Regions from separate parts of the Shinella sp. HY16 genome, predicted to be linked through region 3. Evidence: predicted binding sites of a transcription regulator. Region 3 holds the regulator's gene; each other region holds the start of a gene.

Region 1 (6,091 bases), 1.7 Mb from region 3:
TCAAGATCGGCCGGCGTGGCTCCGTCTCCGGCACGATCACGGTGCATGGCGTGCAGGGCCATGCCGCCTATCCGCATCTTGCCGACAACGCCGTGCGCGGCGTGATCGCGCTCACCGACGCCCTGATGCACCCGCCCTTCGACGCCGGCACGGAGAACTTCCAGCCGTCGAACCTCGAGGTGACGACGATCGACGTCGGCAACCCCGCGACCAATGTCGTACCGGCACAGGCGATCGCCCGCTTCAACATCCGCTTCAACGACAGCTGGACAGCCGAGACCGTGATGGCCGAGATCGTGCGCCGGCTCGATGCCGCAGCGCGCGACGAAAGGCTGCGGCCGGGCCGCCCGCCACTCCGCTACGACATCGCCTGGGCCGAACGCCCGAGCCACGTCTTCCTCACCCGCAACGACCGGCTGATCGCCTCGCTGTCGGGTGCCGTGGAGACCGTGGTCGGCCGTGCGCCGAAACTGTCGACGACGGGGGGCACCTCCGATGCCCGCTTCATCAAGGACTATTGCCCGGTCGTGGAGTTCGGCCTCGTCGGACAGACCATGCACATGGTCGACGAGCACGTGGCCGTCGCCGATCTCGAGACACTGACCGTGATCTACGAGACCTTCATCCAGCGCTGGTTCGGCGATGCCCAGGCTTGACGAGGTCCTGTATTATCTCACCGGCGTCTTCCTGCTCGTGCGGCAGAAGCAGGAAGGCTTCGGCTGGCTGGACCTGACAGCGCGCGGGCTTGCCCGTTCCTTCTGGGCCTTCGCCTGGTGCCTTCCCGCCTTTGCCGTCATCTGGGCATCCTGGCGGCTCTATTTTCTCGGCAGCATGCCGGCGGGAACACCTGCCGGCCTCCCCTTCTTCGTCAAGCTCCTGGTGATCGACGTGGCGGGCTGGCTGCTGCCGCTGGTGCTGCTTCTGGCGCTTGCGCGCCCGCTCGGCTACGGCAGGCATCTGGCAACCGTCGTGACGGCGAGCAACTGGATCGCCGTGCCCTTCGCCTATGCGGCGGCGATCCCCTTCGCGCTGACGCTGGTTCTGCCGGGGAGCGCGCCCTTTGCCGGCCTGCTGCTCTATGCGGTCTTCGGCGCCAGCGTCGTGCTGCAATTCCGCCTCGTCTGGATGTGTGTCGGCAAGCAGACGCTGCTCGCCTCCGCCATCACGGCGATCTACGTGCTGCCGCCGATGATTGCCGGGCAGCAATTGCAACAGGCTCTCGGCACGCTGCCGGGCTGACCGGCATTCCTGCGTCCGGAAACGGTTAGTAGTCGACGGCCATGAAGTAGAGCCCGTCCGGCGGCGCAACGGGGCCGCAGGCCTTGCGGTCGCGTGCCTCAAGCGCGCTGCGCACATCCTCCGGCGTCCACTTGCCCTCCCCCGCCAGCTTCAGCGTGCCGGCGAAGGAGCGGATCTGGTTGTGCAGGAAGCTCTGCGCCGAAACGCGCATCTCGATCAGGTCGCCGCTGCGCGTCACGTCCAGCCGGTCGATGGTGCGCACCGGGCTGTTCGCCTGGCATTGGGCAGCCCGGAAGGTCGTGAAATCATGCCTGCCGACCAGCAACTGCCCGGCGGCATGCATCATCTGGTGGTCGAGCGTCCTGGTGACAAACCATGCCCGGTTCGCCTCCAGCGCCAACGGCGCCGGGCGTGAGATGATGCGATAGAGATAGTGCCGCTTCACCGCCGAGAAGCGGGCGTCGAAATCATCGGGCACCTCAGCGGCATCGAGGATCACGACCCGCTCGCGGGCCATGCCGAGATGGGCGTTGAGCGCGTTGCGCAGCGTGTGGTCCTTCCACACCCGTGAAAGATCCGCATGGGCCACCTGTCCCATGGCATGCACGCCGGAATCCGTGCGCCCCGCGCCGCGGATCGAGACGGTCTCGCCCGTCAGCGACAGGATGGCCGCCTCGATGGCCCCCTGCACGGAGTGCCCGTTGTCCTGCCTCTGCCAGCCGACATAGGGCGTGCCATCATACTCGATGCGGAGGCGGTAGCGCGGCATCAGCCGATGACCTGGCCGGCCGCGACCGGCGTGCCGCGAAGGAAATCCGCTGCGTCGAGCGGCTTGCCGCCCGCCTTCTGCAGGCGCACGAGCCGCACGGCTTCGCCATCACCGCAGGCGACCGTGAGCCGGTCGTCGAGAACCGTGCCGGCAGCCTTCGCCGTGGTTTCACTCGCCCGCGCACTCGCCAGCACCTTCACCCGCTCCGGCTTGCCGCCGACCGGCAGCTCGAACCAGGCGCCGGGGAAGGGCGAGAGACCGCGGATATGGTTGTGCACATCGCCAGCCGGGCGGGAAAAATCGATGCGGGTCTCGGCCTTGTCGATCTTGGCGGCGTAGAGCACGCCCGTCTCGGCTTGCGGGGTCAACGGCAGGTCGCCGGCCTCCAGCTTTGCCATGGCCTCCGTCATCAGGGCGCCACCTGCCTGCATCAGGGCGTCATGCAGCTCGCCGGCCGTCATGCCGTCGCCGATCGCCACCCGACGGGTGAGCGCGACCGGGCCGGTATCAAGCCCCTTTTCCATCTGCATGACCATCATGCCGGTTTCCGCATCACCCGCCATGATCGCCCGCTGGATGGGCGCCGCGCCGCGCCAGCGGGGCAGCAGCGAGGCATGGCCGTTGTAGCAGCCGAGCCGGGTACCGGTCAGGATCGCCTCCGGCAGCAGGAGACCATAGGCGACGACGACGGCGACGTCCGCCTTCAGCGCGTGAAAGGCCGCGCGATCGGCCTCCTCGCGGAAATTGAGCGGCGTGAAGACCGGAAGCCCAAGCTTTTCCGCCGCCTGGTGCACCGGCGACTTCACCAGTTCGAGGCCACGGCGGCCGGCCGGGCGGGGCGGCTGCGAATAGACGGCGACGATCTCGTGGCCGGCTTTCACCAACGCCTCCAGCGTCGGCACGGAGAAATCCGGCGTGCCCATGAAGATGATGCGAAGGGCCATCGGTCAGCCTCCATGAAAGCAATACCGGCAAAGGCGCGAAGCGTTTTGCCTCCGGCATTGCGGGAAAACGGAAACCTGGGCGGTTGTCGCCTCAGAGCGCCTTGCTGCCACGCAGCTTCGCCGCCTTGGTGAATTTGCGGATCACCATCTCGCGCTTCAGCTTTGAAATATGGTCGATGAACAGCACGCCGTTGAGGTGATCGATCTCGTGCTGAAGACAGGTCGCCAGCAGCCCGTCGGCCTCCGTCAGCTGCTCCTTGCCGTCCCGGTCGAGGTGCTTGACGGTGATGACGGCAGGACGCTCGACCTCTGCATAATAGTCCGGGATCGACAGGCAACCCTCCTCGTAGACCGAGCGGGTATCCGAAGCGGAGACGACTTCCGGATTGATGAAGACGAGCGGCTTCTTGTCCTCGCCCTCCTTGGAAACGTCGAGCACCAGCATGCGGCGCGCCACACCGATCTGGATGGCGGCAAGGCCGATGCCCGGCGCATCGTACATGGTTTCCAGCATGTCGTCGGCGAGCTTCTTCACCTCGCTGTCGATGGTCTCGATGGGCTTCGAAACCTGGCGGAGGATCGGATCGGGAAGGATAATCAGCGGCTTGATGGTCATGCGCCTCCTTAGCGCGGTTTTTTGACGCTTTCAATCGGCTTCGACTGCCGCCGGCGCTGCAGTGCGCGCATCTATGTTCACGTTATGATCTAGTTTCCGCCGCAATCCGTGTTATGGTCGCGGCATGATCGATCCGACCTTTGACATGTTGCTTGCCTCCTTCCTCACTCGACTTGGCGGCCCCGGCCCGGCACTCATGCTGCTCGCAGCCGCGCTGATCGCCGTTTTCGGCCTCCTTTCGGCCCGCCGCAGCCAGGCGCGCCAGCGCGAGGCTGCGGGCATGGCGGAGTTGCGCTTTGCCGAACTCCTGAAAGCGCAGACGGAAATGCAGGGACGCGTCGCCACCATGGCCGAGGTCTTCGGCTCCAAGCAGTCGGAAACAAACCAGGCGATCAATGCCCGGCTCGACGGCCTGACGCAGCGGCTCGGCCAGTCGATCTCAGAACAGACCCGCTCGACGCACGAAAACCTGCGCCGCCTGCAGGAACGGCTTGCCGTCATCGACAATGCGCAGAGCAACATCCAGTCCCTGGCGAAAGACGTGGTCGGCCTCCAGGCGATCCTGTCGAACAAGCAGACGCGCGGCGCCTTCGGCCAGTCGCGCATGGAGACGATCATCGCCGATGCCATGCCATCGGGCGCCTACCAGTTCCAGGCGCAGCTTTCCAACGGCGTCAGACCGGATTGCACGATCCGCATGCCGAACGGCCAGCCACCCCTGGTCGTCGATGCGAAATTTCCGCTCGAGGCATGGAATGCCCTGTCGGACGGACGTTCTCCCGAGGCCGCCAAGCTCGCCGCGCAACAATTCCGCCGCGACATGGAGACCCATATCCGCGATATCGCCGAAAAGTACCTGCTGGCCGGCGAGACGCAGGACACCGCCTTCCTCTTCGTGCCCTCGGAATCGATCTTCGCCAGCATCCACGAGAATTTCGAGGCTATCGTGCAGCGGGCACACCGGGCACGCATCGTCATCGTCTCGCCATCGCTGCTGATGCTCTCCGTGCAGGTATTGCAGGCGCTTCTGAAGGATCAGCGCATGCGCGAGCAGGCCCATGTCATCCAGGGCGAGGTCGCCAGGCTGATGGACGATTTGACGCGGCTCGACGACCGGGTGCGCAAGCTTTCCGGTCATTTCACCGCAGCCCAGAAGGATGTCGACCTCATCCTGACCTCCACAGAGAAGCTCACGCGGCGCGGCGCGCGCATCGGGGACATGGATTTCGAGGCAACCGCACCGCTTTCTCCACCGGCGGAGGCGGCTGTCGAGACCCGAACGGGACAGCTTCGCCTGAGGGTGGTTGACGAAGACTGACCGCCTCGGGCAGTGTCCGGCGGAAACCATAAGGGGCACCTCTCATGATCACCGTCTTCGGCTCCATCAACATGGACCTCATCGCCACGCCAGAACGCCTGCCGAAGCCGGGTGAGACGGTGATGGGCAGCAGCTTCACCACCGCCGCTGGCGGCAAGGGCGCCAACCAGGCGCTCGCCGCCCGTCGCGCCGGCGCGATCGTACGCATGGCCGGCGCCGTGGGCGACGACCGGCTCGGCAGCCAGGCGCTGGCCCTGCTCGCCGACGCCGCCGTGGACCTCAACGGCGTACGCTCCGCCGCCGAGGCGACCGGGACGGCCCATATCCTTGTGGACGACGAGGGTGAGAACGTCATCGTCGTCGTACCGGGCGCCAACGGCACCGTCAGCGAGGAGGACGCCAAGCGCACCGTCGGCGGCATGACGCGTGGCGACTATCTGATGCTGCAGTTCGAAATTCCCAATGCCGCCATCGAAGCCGCGCTCGTCAGCGCCAAGCAGAAGGGCGCCATCTCGGTCGTCAACATCGCGCCGTTCAGCGCCGATGCCCGCCGCCTCGGCGCGATGGCCGATATCCTCGTCGCCAATGAAACGGAATTCGACCTCTTCGTCGGCAAGGGCGAGCTCTCCGACGAGGCGCGCGAGACGACGATGCGCGCACTGCATGCCGACAGCGGCCAGACGATCATCGTCACGCTTGGCGCCGATGGCGTCGTCGCGATCCGCAAGAACGAGATCTTCCGCGCCGCCGGCCTCAAGATCGAGCCTATCGATACGGTGGGGGCGGGCGATACGTTCTGCGGCTATCTTGCCGCCTCGCTCGATGCCGGCCTCGGCTTCAAGGAGGCGCTGCGCCGTGCAGCCGTCGCCGGATCGCTCGCCTGCCTGAAGCCCGGCGCCCAGCCCTCCATCCCCTTCGCTCCCGCCGTCGACGCCGAAATCTGACGTCGATGCGGCGGCTCCGCCCGCCGGATTTCGCAATTGGCACATCGGGCGTCGCATTGGCTGCGGCGCCTGAAAAATCAGCTGGTTGCGCCGAGAAGTGGTGGCGATATTTGGCTATTTATTAATATTTTATAGGTTACTGAAGTCCTCAGGCGCGGCCCTTCCGGTCGGCTGCCGTCGGCGCTGGTCGCGCGCCCCGACCTCCATGATGGAGACCCCCTGCAAACGAATGTGCTCCTCCGCGGTGCCGCCGCGGACGTC
Region 2 (6,091 bases), 990 kb from region 3:
GCAATCGGGGATCGCGGGATTTTCTCGGGGGATGGCGGGGCATGTGGGATTTCAGCATCGGCAGGACCATCGGTATCCTCGCCAGAACCATGCCGTTCATCTTCCTGCGGATGGTGATCTACTTCGTCATCACGCTCGCCTTCATCCTCGCAACGGGTGCGGGAGCCGGTATCGGCTACGGCGTCGGCTCGCTCAGTGAAAGCCCGGAATCCTACGCCGCCTGGGGCGGCTTCATCGGCATGGGCTTCATTGCCGCCGCCGTCTACTGGGCGCGCGAATGGCTGCTCTACATGGTCAAGGCCGCCCATATCGCCGTCATCGTCAAACTGATCGACGGCGAGGCGCTGCCGGACGGCAAGGGCCAGGTTACCTATGGCCGCGAGGTCGTCACAGCCCGTTTCGGCGAGGCCAACGTGCTCTTTGCACTCGACCAGCTCGTCAAGGGCGTCATCGCCGCCATTACCGGGCTCATCGGCGGCGTCGCCGCCTTCCTGCCGATCCCCGGGCTCGACGCCATCGCCCGCTTCGCCAACACGGTCATCCGCCTGTCGCTGACCTATGTCGACGAGATCATCCTCGGCTACAACATCCGCACGAACAGCGACAATGCCTGGGACGGCGCCCGCCGCGGCCTCGTGCTCTACGCGCAGAACGGCCTGAAGATGGTAAAGAACGCCGTCTGGCTCGCCGTCTTCCTCTGGGTGCTGTCGATCGTCGTCTTCCTCCTCGCCCTCGCCCCCGCCGGTGCGATCCTCTACGCCTTTCCGGGCGAGATCGCGGGCTACAGCTTCGTCGTCGCCATCGTCTTCGCCTGGGCCTTCAAGGCCGCCGTGCTGGAGCCCTTCGCGATCGCCGCGCTGATGGCCGTGTATTTCGACACGATCCGCGGCCAGGTGCCCGACCCGGAATGGGACGCCAAGCTGACGGGCGCCTCCGAAAAATTCCGTGCGCTTACGGAAAAGGGCAAAGCCGCCTTCGGCGGGCGGCCGGTGACGGCCTAACCCGCGTCCCCGCGCCAGCCGTCCAGATACCGCACCGTCTCCACGCCCGCGAACTTCGCAATGCGGGCCAGCTCTGCCTCAAGCTTCTCCTGCCTGCCGGCAGAGGCGCGGACCTTCGGCTCCCACCACAGCCGCTTGACGTCGAGCGTACCGGCCTTGCGGTCGGCCTTCATGTCGATGCGGCCGACGAGGCGGTCGCCCTCGAGCAGCGGGAAGACGTAGTAGCCATATTGCCGCTTGGGCTCCGGCACGAAGATCTCGATGCGGTAGAAATAGCCGAACAGCCGTTCGGTGCGGTTTCGGTCGCGGATCAGCGGATCGAAGGGCGAGAGCACGCGCAGGCGGGCGGGCGGTTCGGGCACATTGCCAAGGCAGGCCGGGAAATCGGCAAAGGCGTGCGAGGCGCGCGGCTTGCCGCCGTCCGCCGGCTCGATCGAGACCGGGCGCAGCTCCTCGCGATGGTCCTCCACCCAGGCCTTCGCCTCCTCCGGCGAGATGAGGTCCCAGAAGGCGGCGATCTCGCCATGGGTGGCAAAACCCAACCGCTCCAGCGCGCTGCGGCAGGCCCAGTCGACAAAGGCATCGTGCTCGACGTCCGGCGCATGGTGATGGGCCGGCACCACGCGCTCGACGAGATCGTAGACCTTCTGGAAGTTCTCGCGCCGGGCGATCGCCAGCTTGCCCGTGTGCCAGAGATATTCCAGCGCCGTCTTGTTCGGATGCCAGTTCCACCAGCCGCCGGATTTGTGGTCGTCGGCCTTGAGGTCCCGCGAGAGGACCGCGCCGCCGGAGGCGATGCGCTCGTAGGTCTCGCCGAACGCCTTGTCGAAGCCCTCGCCCTGCCATCGGCGCCACCGCTCGGTCATCGAGGCCTCCTTGCGGCGGAACCGGTGTTTCCAGTAGCGGAAGAAGCTGCTCGGGATGACCGAGGCATCATGGGTCCAGTGTTCGAAGAGGTCGCCGTCCTTCTCCAGCAGCGCCGTCAGATGCTCGCGGCGATAGGTCTGGTTGCGCGAGAACAGGATCTGGTGATGCGCCCGCTCCACGGTGGCGATGCTGTCGACCTGCACGAAGCCGATGTCGTGGATGAGGTTCAGCAGGTCCGCCTTGCCGAGCAGGCGGCCGGGCGGAGCGCTCAGACCCTGGCGGGCGAGAAAGATGCGCCGGGCCTCGGCATTGGAGAGAAGAATCGTCATGGAGGATGATAGACACATATTCTTGGTTTGTTCTACACATTTTCGATGGCCAAGCGGGATCGGACCGCTGTGCCCGTCACACGAGTGTCGCTTATCGAACAGACCGGCGCGGAAAACCTCTTCGCACATGCAGTAGAATTGCCTATAGCTCCCCCACCATCCACGAAACGGGACCCCGCTTTTGGATATCGTCTTTTCCGCCGCAACGGTGACCTATGCCGGACGCACCGCGCTGCACCCGCTGACGCTTGCGCTGAGCGAGCCGCGCATCGGCGTCGTCGGGCTCAACGGTTCGGGCAAGACCACCATGGCGCGGCTGATCAACGGCCTCGTCAAGCCGACGGGCGGCACGGTGACGGTCGCCGGGCTGGACACGGTGGCCGACGAAGCGGCTGCGCGCGGGAAAACCGGGTTCATCTTCCAGAACCCGCAGCACCAGATGATCCTGCCGATCCTGGCCGAAGACATCGCCTTCGGCCTCAAGAACCGCGGCTTCGACAAGGCGGAGATCGCGGCGCGGACGGAGGCGGTGCTCGCGCGCTTCGGCATATCCCACCTCGCACGGCGGCGCGTGCACGAGCTTTCCGGCGGCGAGACGCAACTCGGCGCCATCGCCAGCGTGCTCGTCACCGGTCCGGACCTCCTGATCCTCGACGAGCCGACCAACCAGCTCGACCTGAAGAACCGCGCGCTCATCGAGCGCACCGTTGCGGGCCTGCCGGAACAGGTGCTCGTCATCACGCACGATCTCGCCCTGCTGGAGGGGTTCGACCGGGTACTGGTGTTCCACGAGGGCCGGCTTGCGGCCGACGACCGGCCGGCCGAGGCGATCCGCGCCTATCGGGGGATCGCGGCATGCTGAACGGGCTCGACATCGAGGGCGACTCGCTGCTGCACCGCATGCCGGTGCGCGGCAAGCTGCTCACGCTCTTTGCCGCCGCGATCGGGCTCTTTGTCGTTGCCGACCTGCGCATCCTCGTGCCGGCGCTCGGGCTTTCGGCCGCCCTCTGCCTTTCGACCGGCATTGGTCTTCGCGAGGCCTTCCGGCGCGTGCGCTTCGTGCTCTTCACGGTGCTCCTCGTCGCAATCGCGAACTACGCCTTCCATTCGCTGCACGAGGCGCTGGTTGTCTTCTCCCGGCTGAGCGCACTGGTTCTGCTGGCTGCCGCCGTTACCGCCACGACCTCGATTCCCGCCTTCATGGACGAGATCACCCGGCTCCTGACACCGCTCGAACGCTTCGGCTTCGTGCGCGCGGCCGATGTGAGCCTCGCGGTCGGCCTCGTCATCCGCTTCGTGCCGGAGATCTTCGCGCGCTACGGCGAGATCACCGACGCCCACCGGGCGCGCGGCCTGCCGGTCCGGCCCTTGACCACTCTCGTGCCGCTCATCATCCTGACGCTGAAGGACGCCGATACGATCGCCATGGCGATTGACGCGCGCGGCTTTCGGCGGCACTAAGCATTCGACCCAATTTTGTCCACCGGGGAACCTGACATGACCACCAGAGACATCGTCCTCGTCGCCCTCTTCGCCGCGATCATCGTGGTGCTGGGCCTGCTGCCGCCGATCACGCTCGGCTTCATTCCGGTGCCGATCACCGCGCAGACGCTCGGCGTCATGCTCGCCGGCTGCATTCTCGGCGCAAAGCGCGGCGCGGCCGCCGTGCTGCTCGTGCTGCTGCTCGTGGCCATCGGCCTGCCGGTCCTGTCGGGCGGGCGCGGCGGCCTAGCCGTCTTTGCCGGCCCGACCGCCGGCTATCTCGTCGGCTGGTTCTTCGGCGCCTATGTCTGCGGCCTCATCGCCGAGCGCTTCGTGAAGGAAGACCAGCCGGAGCTGACCCAGTTCGCCGCCTTCCTCGGCGCCTCGATCGTCGGCGGCATCGCGGTCGTCTACCTCTTCGGCATTCCGTGGCTGGCCTATATGAGCGGCAAGGCCTTCTTCGAGACGGCCCTCGCCTCGATGGTCTTCGTGCCCGGCGACATCATCAAGGCCGGCGTCGCCATGCTGGCCGGCCGCGCGGTGCTTGCCGGCTATCCGCTGCTGCCGCAGCGCGCCTGAGCCGATGCCGCTTTCCGGCGCCCTCGAACGGCACGCCGCCGAAAACCCCTCGAACCCGGCCTTCCACCTGGAGGACCGGGTTCTTTCCTATGGTGCACTGGCGGCAACGGCCCGGCAGTTCCTTGCGGCCTTCTGTGATCTCGCGCCCGAAGGCCGCAGCACCATCGGGCCGAAAACCCGGCTGGTCGCGATCATGACCGGCAACCACGCGCTCTTTCCCGCCGCGTTTGCGGCTGCAACGGCCGGCATCCATTGCGCCGCCCTGATCGACCCGCACCTGCCGGAAGCCCAGCGTACACGCCTGATCGGCAAGATCGACCCCGACCTCGTCGTCACCGCCCACGGCGCCGATCTTGCCATCGAGAGTCGGCGCGACGGTGCCCGGCGGGTCATCGCCGAAAGCGCCGCGCTGGACACGCCCGTGCTGCCGGAAGGGGCCGACGACGACCCGTTCCTCATCGTCTTCACCTCGGGCACGACGGCCGATCCGAAGCCGATCATCCGCGACCGGCGCTCTTGGCGCGTCAGCCTTGCCACGGGCGCGCCCTTCTTCGGCATCGACCGGGCGCTGGATACCTATGCCCCCGGCCCCCTCGCCCATGGCCTTGCGCTCTATGCGATGACCGAGACGCTGCTTGCCGGCGGCGCCTTTCATTCCGCCGCGCATTTCGATCCGGATGCGGCGCTGGCAACGATCCGGGCCAACGCCATCCGCCGCCTCGTCCTGGTGCCCACCATGCTGCGCCGGCTCGCCGCAGAGCCCCCGGCAACCGGCGTTGCCGCCATCACGATTGCCGGCGCGAAGCTGACGGCGACGGACCACGCCCTGTGCACGGCGCACTTTCCCGCCGCAGCGCTGCGCGAATATTACGGCGCCTCCGAACTCGGCTTCGTCACCGTCGCCGCACCGGGCGATGCCGTCTCCTCCACCGCGGTCGGCAAGGCCTTTCCGGGTGTGAACATTGCCGTGCTGGACGATGCCGGTAACCCGCTGCCGGCGGGCGAGACGGGCACGGTCTTCGTCGAAAGCCCGCTGGTCGCCACCGGCTATCTCGGACAGGGCGACGGGGCGGGACTTTCCCGCTTCGGCACATTGGCGACGGTTGGCGACCTCGGCTTCCTGGAGGCGGACGGCACGCTGCACCTCCTCGGCCGCTCCGGCGGCATGGTGCTGTCAGGCGGCAACAACATCTATCCTTCCGAAGTGGAGACGGCGCTGCGCGATACGGCCCTGGTGCGTGCCGCTCATGTCTTCGGCATCGAGCATGCCGATCTCGGCAGCGAGCTCGTTGCCGTGATCGAACCGGAACAGCCGGGCCTGACACCAAAGGCGCTGACGGCGGCGCTCTCGGCGCTTCTGCCGCGCTACAAGCAGCCGCGCCGCATCTGGCTGTGCCGTGCCATACCCATGACGCCCTCCGGCAAGGTGGCAGCAAAGACCGTCCGGCAATGGGTGGCGGAGGAGAGCGATGCACTCGACCGTTTCCTCTGACCGCATTCCCGTCGTCGCCGCGGCCTTCCGCACGCCGATCGGCCGCATCGGCGGTTGGCTTTCTGCCATCGAGCCGGCCAGCCTCGCCGCGCCGCTCATCCGAAAAATCCTCGAGGAGACGGGACTGCCGCCGGATGCCGTTGACGACGTCATCCTCGGCAATGCCGCCAACAGCGCCGGCAATCTCGCGCGCCTTGCCGCGCTGGAGGCGGGCCTTCCGGTTTGCGTGCCCGGCATGACGATCGACCGGCAATGCGGCTCCGGGCTGGAGGCGATTACGCTGGCAGCGCGACTGGTGCAGGCAGGCGCCGGGCGCGTCTATCTTGCCGGCGGCACCGAGA
Region 3 (6,091 bases):
CGGACTGGCCGGTGCAGCCGCAGATCACCGTTTCGACCGCGGAGAAGTGGCAGGCCTTCATCGAAGCCGATGCGGCGATCGCGGCCTCCGGCACCGTCATCCTCGAACTGGCGCTCGCGCGCGTGCCTGTCGTCTCGACCTATCGTTTCGACTGGCTCGCCAACCTCTTCCTCGGCAAGGTGAAGATCTGGACGGCGGCGATCCCTAACATCATTGCCGACTACGCCGTCGTGCCGGAATATCTGAACGACATGGTGCGCCCCGGCAGTCTGACCCGCTGGGTCGAACGGCTTTCGACCGATACGGCCCAGCGCAGCGCCATGCTGGAAGGCTATGACCTCGTACACACGCGCATGCAGACACAGCGCCCGCCCGGTGAAACTGGCGCGGCGGTCATTCTGGACCTTCTTGCAACAAAAAAGCCCGGTCGAAACTGACCGGGCTTTTTCATGGATGGCTCCGCTGAAATCAGCGCTTGGAGACCGGTACGTAGTCCCGCTTCGGGGCACCGATATAGAGCTGGCGCGGGCGGCCGATGCGCTGCTCCGGATCCTCGATCATCTCGTTCCACTGGGCGATCCAGCCGACCGTGCGGGCGAGCGCGAACAGCACCGTGAACATGGTGGTGGGGAAACCGAGCGCCTTCAGCGTGATGCCGGAGTAGAAGTCGATGTTCGGGTAGAGCTTCTTCTCGATGAAGTAGTCGTCCGTCAGCGCGATGCGCTCCAGCTCCATGGCGACTTCCAGCATCGGATCGTCCTTGATGCCGAGTTCGCCGAGAACCTCGTGCGTCGTCTTCTGCATGATGCGGGCGCGGGGGTCGTAGTTCTTGTAGACGCGGTGGCCAAAGCCCATCAGGCGGAACGGGTCGTTCTTGTCCTTGGCCTTGGCGACATATTCCGGGATACGCTCGACCGAGCCGATTTCCGCGAGCATGTTGAGCGCGGCTTCGTTGGCGCCGCCATGGGCTGGGCCCCAGAGGCAGGCGATGCCGGCCGCGATGCAGGCGAACGGGTTGGCGCCGGAGGAACCGGCGAGACGAACCGTCGAGGTGGAGGCGTTCTGCTCGTGGTCGGCATGCAGGATGAAAATGCGGTCCATGGCGCGCGAGAGCACCGGGTTGACCACATAGTCTTCGCAGGGCACGGCAAAACACATGCGCAGGAAGTTCGAGGCGTAGTCGAGGTCGTTCTTCGGGTAAACGAAGGGCTGGCCGATGTGGTACTTGTAGGCCATCGCGGCGATCGTCGGCATCTTGGCGATCATGCGCAGCGAGGCGACCATGCGCTGGTGCGGATCGGTGATGTCGGTCGAGTCGTGGTAGAAGGCCGAGAGCGCGCCGACACAGCCGCACATGACGGCCATCGGGTGGGCGTCGCGACGGAAGCCGGTGAAGAAGCGGCTCATCTGCTCGTGCACCATGGTGTGGTGCGTGACGCGGTAATCGAAATCGTCCTTCTGGGACTTGGTCGGCAGTTCGCCGTACAGCAGAAGGTAGCAGACTTCGAGGAAATCGCCGTGTTCGGCCAACTGTTCGATCGGATAGCCGCGATGCAGCAGAACGCCTTCGTCGCCGTCGATATAGGTGATCTTCGATTCGCAGGACGCGGTGGAGGTGAAGCCGGGATCGTAGGTGAAGGTGCCGGTGTTCTTGTACAGCGTGCCGATGTCGATCACATCGGGGCCGATGGTACCGGATCGCGTCGGCAGCTCAACCGCTTTGCCACCGACCGATACACCCGCGCTTGTTCCTGTCATAACGATCCTCCGTTGTTTCCAATGGCGGCACGAAGTTGTGCCGGAACCATGAACATGCTCGTTTTGCTAGCCCATTTGCACCTGCCTGCCAAGCGAGACGAAAGGCAAATTGTGCATTGCGAAAATAGGCTTTCCGGCAACGCAATATCTACCCTTTCCAGCAAGTTTCAAGCAACTTTTACGCGTGTTTCGCGAAATGCGGAGGTGGCATCCTTTCTGTCTGGCTTAGCACTTGCAGCGACCACTACTGATTGAAGTTTCCATCATTCGGTTGCATAGTGGCGGTGTGAACGGGTGGGGCCGGGATCATGGAGAAGGGCAAGGTCGCAGAACGGCGGGAGGTGCCCGAAGCGCATGCCTGGCGGGCGGCGCCTGACGATGCTCCTCTGCCGGTCCCGGCACGCGATCCGCCGGCCCGCAGGGGCAGGGTCGTGGTGCTTCTGACAGCGGCGGGGCGCTTGAGGAGTGCTTCCGAGACGCCGCAGACGTGGCGCGCCGCCTTCGCGCAGGAACGGGCACATGGCCATTTCTTCCTGTTCGTGCCGGTCTTCCTTGGTGCTGGAGCGGCCCTTTGGTTTTCCGCCGTTACTGATCCATCGCTTCCAGCACTGCTGCTTTTCGCTGCCTTCGCGTTCTGGCCCGCCTGGCGCTTCCGACATCGGGAGGACTGGACTGCGCTCGCCGCCGGGGCGATACTCTTCGTTCCGGTCGGCATGCTGCTGGCGGCGCTCGAAAGCGCGCGGCTCGATACGGTCGTGCTTGATGCGCCCGTTACCACCGATGTCAGCGGGCGGGTGCTGGCGCGCGAGAGTGACGAACGGGGTGCGATCCGCTACCGCATCGCGCTCGATACGACACGCGACCCGGTGCTCAAACGCCCGCCCGGCGTGGTGACGCTCCTCGCCCGCAGTCGGCATGCGCCGATCCCGATCGGCGGTGGGATAACCGGACGGGCACGGCTCGGGCCGCCCTCTGGCCCGGCGCTTTCCGGCCTCAACGACTTCGCCTTTGACGCCTATTTCGCCGGCACCGGCGCGGTCGGCTACTTCTATCAGGCCCCGCGTGCGGTTGCAGTGGCCGAGCCGGGCGTCGAGGGTCGGATTCGACAGACGGTCGCGACCTGGCGCAACAACCTCACCGAGCATATCCGCGGGCGGATTGGCGGCGATGCCGGCGCGATCGCTGCGGCCCTGGTGACAGCTGAGCAGCGGGCTATCAGCCCGGAAACGGTGGAGGCATTGCGAGAGGCGGGGCTTGCCCATGTGCTGGCCATTTCCGGGCTCAACATGGTGCTCGCCGCTGGCACTTTCCTCGTCGGCGCCCGCGTTCTGATGGCACTGATCCCGGGCTTTTCCGAACGCTATCCCGCCAAGAAGATTGCCGCCGCCGGCGCGCTCGTCATGGTGACGCTCTATATCCTCGTTTCGGGCGGTGCGATCTCCGCCGTGCGCTCGTGGATCATGATCTGCATCATGCTGTTGGCGGTGCTGTTCGGCCGTGCGGCGATCAGCCTGCGCAACGTGGCACTCTCGGCCATCGTCATCCTTGCCGTGACACCGTCGGCCGTCACCAATCCGGGCTTCCAGATGTCCTATGCCGCAACGCTCGGGCTCGTCGCCGGCTATGCGGCCTGGCGGGAACGTCCTGTCCGCCGCGAGGGCGAGGGAGGGCGCCTGAAACTGTTCGGTGGTGCGCTGGGGCGCTTCTTCGGCGGGCTGCTCCTGTCCTCGCTGATCGGCGGGTTCTCGACCCTGATCTATTCCATCGGCCATTTCCATCGCATCCCGGCCTATGGACTTGCCGGCAACTTGCTCGCTATGCCTGTCATCAGCGCGATCGTCATGCCCTTCGGCCTCATCGCCGTACTGCTCATGCCTTTCGGCCTCGATGGCGTGCCCTTCGCGATCATGGGCAAGGGCATCGAGTGGATGATCGCGCTGTCGACATGGGTTGCGAGCTGGAAGGGCGAGATCGTCACCGGCCGCATTCCCTCGATTGCGTTCCTGCTGATCGGTCTTGGTGGCGGGCTTGTCTGCATCCTGCGCACGCGGCTGCGCCATGCGGGAACGCTGCTTGTCGGGATCGGCCTCGCCATCGCCTGCTTTCCGGCTGGAGGTGCCACGCCGGAAGTGCTGGTGTCCGAGGATGGCCGCCTCGTTGCCATCCTTCGCGGCGAAACCGTCGCCACAAACCGGGCAAGACCGCCAGACTTCATCTATTCGCAGTGGCGGCGCGCCCTTCGGCTCGGCGAACTTGTAAAACCGGAGATCCGCAGAAGCGCCGGCTTGACCCTTGAAGAAGCCGTCAGCACCACGGGTGCTGCAGAAAGCCGAAACAAGCCCCGGCGCAGGGCCGACCGGCAGAAGGCGAGGGACGCCATGGCGTCCGCGCTCGCGGAGGCCCGGGCCGGCAATGGCTTCGTCTGCGAGGCAAAGGCATTCTGTGCCGCCGTCTCGCCAAGCGGCTGGCGGATCGTGACCCTCGACGACGTCGCCTTCCTGGGCACGGCCTGCGACGCTGCCGACCTCGTCGTCGTGTCCCTGGCCCTGCGGCTCAAGGCTTGCCGCTCGGGTGCGCGCCTGGTGACGGCGCGTCACCTGAGGCGAACCGGCGCCCTCGAAATCCACCCGGACGCCGAAGGCCTATCCAACATCTTTTCAGTTGCGCAGGTCACACCAGCCGTGGAAAGTCTCGACCGGCCCTGGGCCCGCCACCGCAGCTACGACTGGCGCACAGGCAGTTTCGATCCGCCGGGCGATCAGTGATAGCGGCGAATGAGGCCAACCAGCTTGCCCTGGATTTTTACCCGGTCCGGCCCGAAGATGCGGGTCTCGTAGGCGGGGTTTGCCGCTTCGAGCGCGATCGACGCGCCCTTGCGGCGGAAGCGCTTCAGCGTGGCTTCCTCGTCGTCGACAAGCGCCACGATGATTTCGCCGGGATTGGCGCTGCTCGCCGTGCGGATGATCACCGTGTCGCCATCGAGAATGCCGGCCTCGATCATCGAATCGCCCTTGACCTCCAGCGCATAGTGATCGCCGTTGCCGATCATCTCGGCTGGAACGGTGATGTCATGGGTGTTGTTCTGGATGGCGGAGATCGGCACGCCGGCAGCGATGCGGCCCATGACAGGAACGGAGACGGATGAGGAAACCTCGGCCATGGGCGTGCGCTGCGGCGGGGCGGCGACGGGAGCGGGGGGCTGCTTGCCGCGACTGCCCTCGATGACGGCAGGTGAAAAGCCGCGGCGCGGCTGCAGGCTCTGGGTATAGGCTTCGGGAAGCTTTATCACCTCGAGCGCGCGGGCCCGGTTCGGCAGGCGCCGGATGAAGCCGCGTTCCTCCAGCGCCGTGATGAGGCGGTGGATGCCCGATTTCGACGCGAGATCCAGCGCGTCCTTCATCTCGTCGAAGGAGGGAGGAATACCGGACTCCTTCATCCGTTCATGAATGAACAGGAGAAGTTCCTGTTGTTTCCGCGTGAGCATGGCCCCTCCACCGAGAATCGAGTGAAACAAATCCAGAACAGACACTATCTGTTCCATATGTGTTCTGCAAGGGGCTGCTGAAACAATAATAGTACTGTTCAGGCGGATGGTTCGCGCAGGAGAAGCACTGTACAGGGCGCGCCTGCAGGGGCCGCCGGAGCGTGGGGTGCGCGGACGAGAAGGCCCTCGGATGCGGCGAAGGCCTTCATCATGGAGGAATCCTGCTTGTCGAGGGGCGTGACGAGCAGGTCTCCGGCGGGGTCGCGGGCAATGCGTGCGCGAACATAGTCCTGCCGGTGGTCGTTCTCCTTGAGCGGCACGGCGGCGATGGCCGGACGTTCGCGGTTTTCCGCGGGAAGGCGGGCGAGGCGGCGCACGAGGGGAACGAGGAAGAGGTGCGAGCAGACGAGACTCGAAACAGGGTTGCCGGGCAGGCCCACGACGTGCACGTCGCCGAGGTGGCCGACCATCAGGGGTTTGCCGGGGCGCATGGCGATGCGCCAGAAATCGAGGTCCATGCCGGCTTCGCCGAGCACGGGCTGCACAAGGTCGAAATCCCCGACGGAGGCGCCGCCGAGCGTGACGAGCGCGTCGATACCGAGCGACAGCGCGTGGCGCACGGCGTTCAGAATCGCGTCCTTGTCGTCGCCGACGATACCGAGGTCGATCACCTCCGCGCCTGCCGCGCGGGCGAGCGCGGCGACGCCGTAGGTGTTGGATGCAATGATCTGGCTGGCGCCTGGAGGCGTGCCCGGCGACACAAGCTCGTCGCCGGTGGCGAGCACGGCGATGCGCGGGCGTGTATAGACGGTCACCGCCGCATGGTTCATGGCTGCCGCGACCGTCAGG

The links. The regulator LexA, encoded in region 3, represses DNA repair genes until DNA is damaged. The targets are predictions, from matches to a motif close to TGTTCNNNNTGTGTTCNG.
Region 1: the regulator LexA is predicted to act here: its motif matches at 3,643-3,660, upstream of K0P03_RS00260 (DNA recombination protein RmuC).
Region 2: the regulator LexA is predicted to act here: its motif matches at 2,215-2,232, upstream of K0P03_RS03890 (energy-coupling factor ABC transporter ATP-binding protein).

What each region holds. Positions count from the first base shown of each region.
Region 1 is NZ_JAHYXL010000001.1:51,322-57,412, reverse strand. Features, by position in the region: gene dapE (succinyl-diaminopimelate desuccinylase) at 1-656, shown strand, start outside; gene K0P03_RS00280 (hypothetical protein) at 643-1,239, shown strand; gene truA (tRNA pseudouridine(38-40) synthase TruA) at 1,265-2,008, opposite strand; gene fmt (methionyl-tRNA formyltransferase) at 2,008-2,952, opposite strand; gene def (peptide deformylase) at 3,044-3,568, opposite strand; gene K0P03_RS00260 (DNA recombination protein RmuC) at 3,714-4,886, shown strand; gene K0P03_RS00255 (ribokinase) at 4,931-5,830, shown strand.
Region 2 is NZ_JAHYXL010000001.1:789,297-795,387, reverse strand. Features, by position in the region: gene K0P03_RS03900 (hypothetical protein) at 42-1,001, shown strand; gene K0P03_RS03895 (winged helix-turn-helix domain-containing protein) at 998-2,197, opposite strand; gene K0P03_RS03890 (energy-coupling factor ABC transporter ATP-binding protein) at 2,379-3,059, shown strand; gene K0P03_RS03885 (energy-coupling factor transporter transmembrane component T family protein) at 3,053-3,658, shown strand; gene K0P03_RS03880 (biotin transporter BioY) at 3,695-4,258, shown strand; gene K0P03_RS03875 (class I adenylate-forming enzyme family protein) at 4,263-5,750, shown strand; gene K0P03_RS03870 (thiolase family protein) at 5,728-6,091, shown strand, end outside.
Region 3 is NZ_JAHYXL010000001.1:1,780,523-1,786,613, reverse strand. Features, by position in the region: gene lpxB (lipid-A-disaccharide synthase) at 1-437, shown strand, start outside; gene gltA (citrate synthase) at 469-1,758, opposite strand; gene K0P03_RS09105 (ComEC/Rec2 family competence protein) at 2,067-4,523, shown strand; gene lexA (transcriptional repressor LexA) at 4,517-5,242, opposite strand; gene K0P03_RS09095 (molybdopterin molybdotransferase MoeA) at 5,341-6,091, opposite strand, start outside.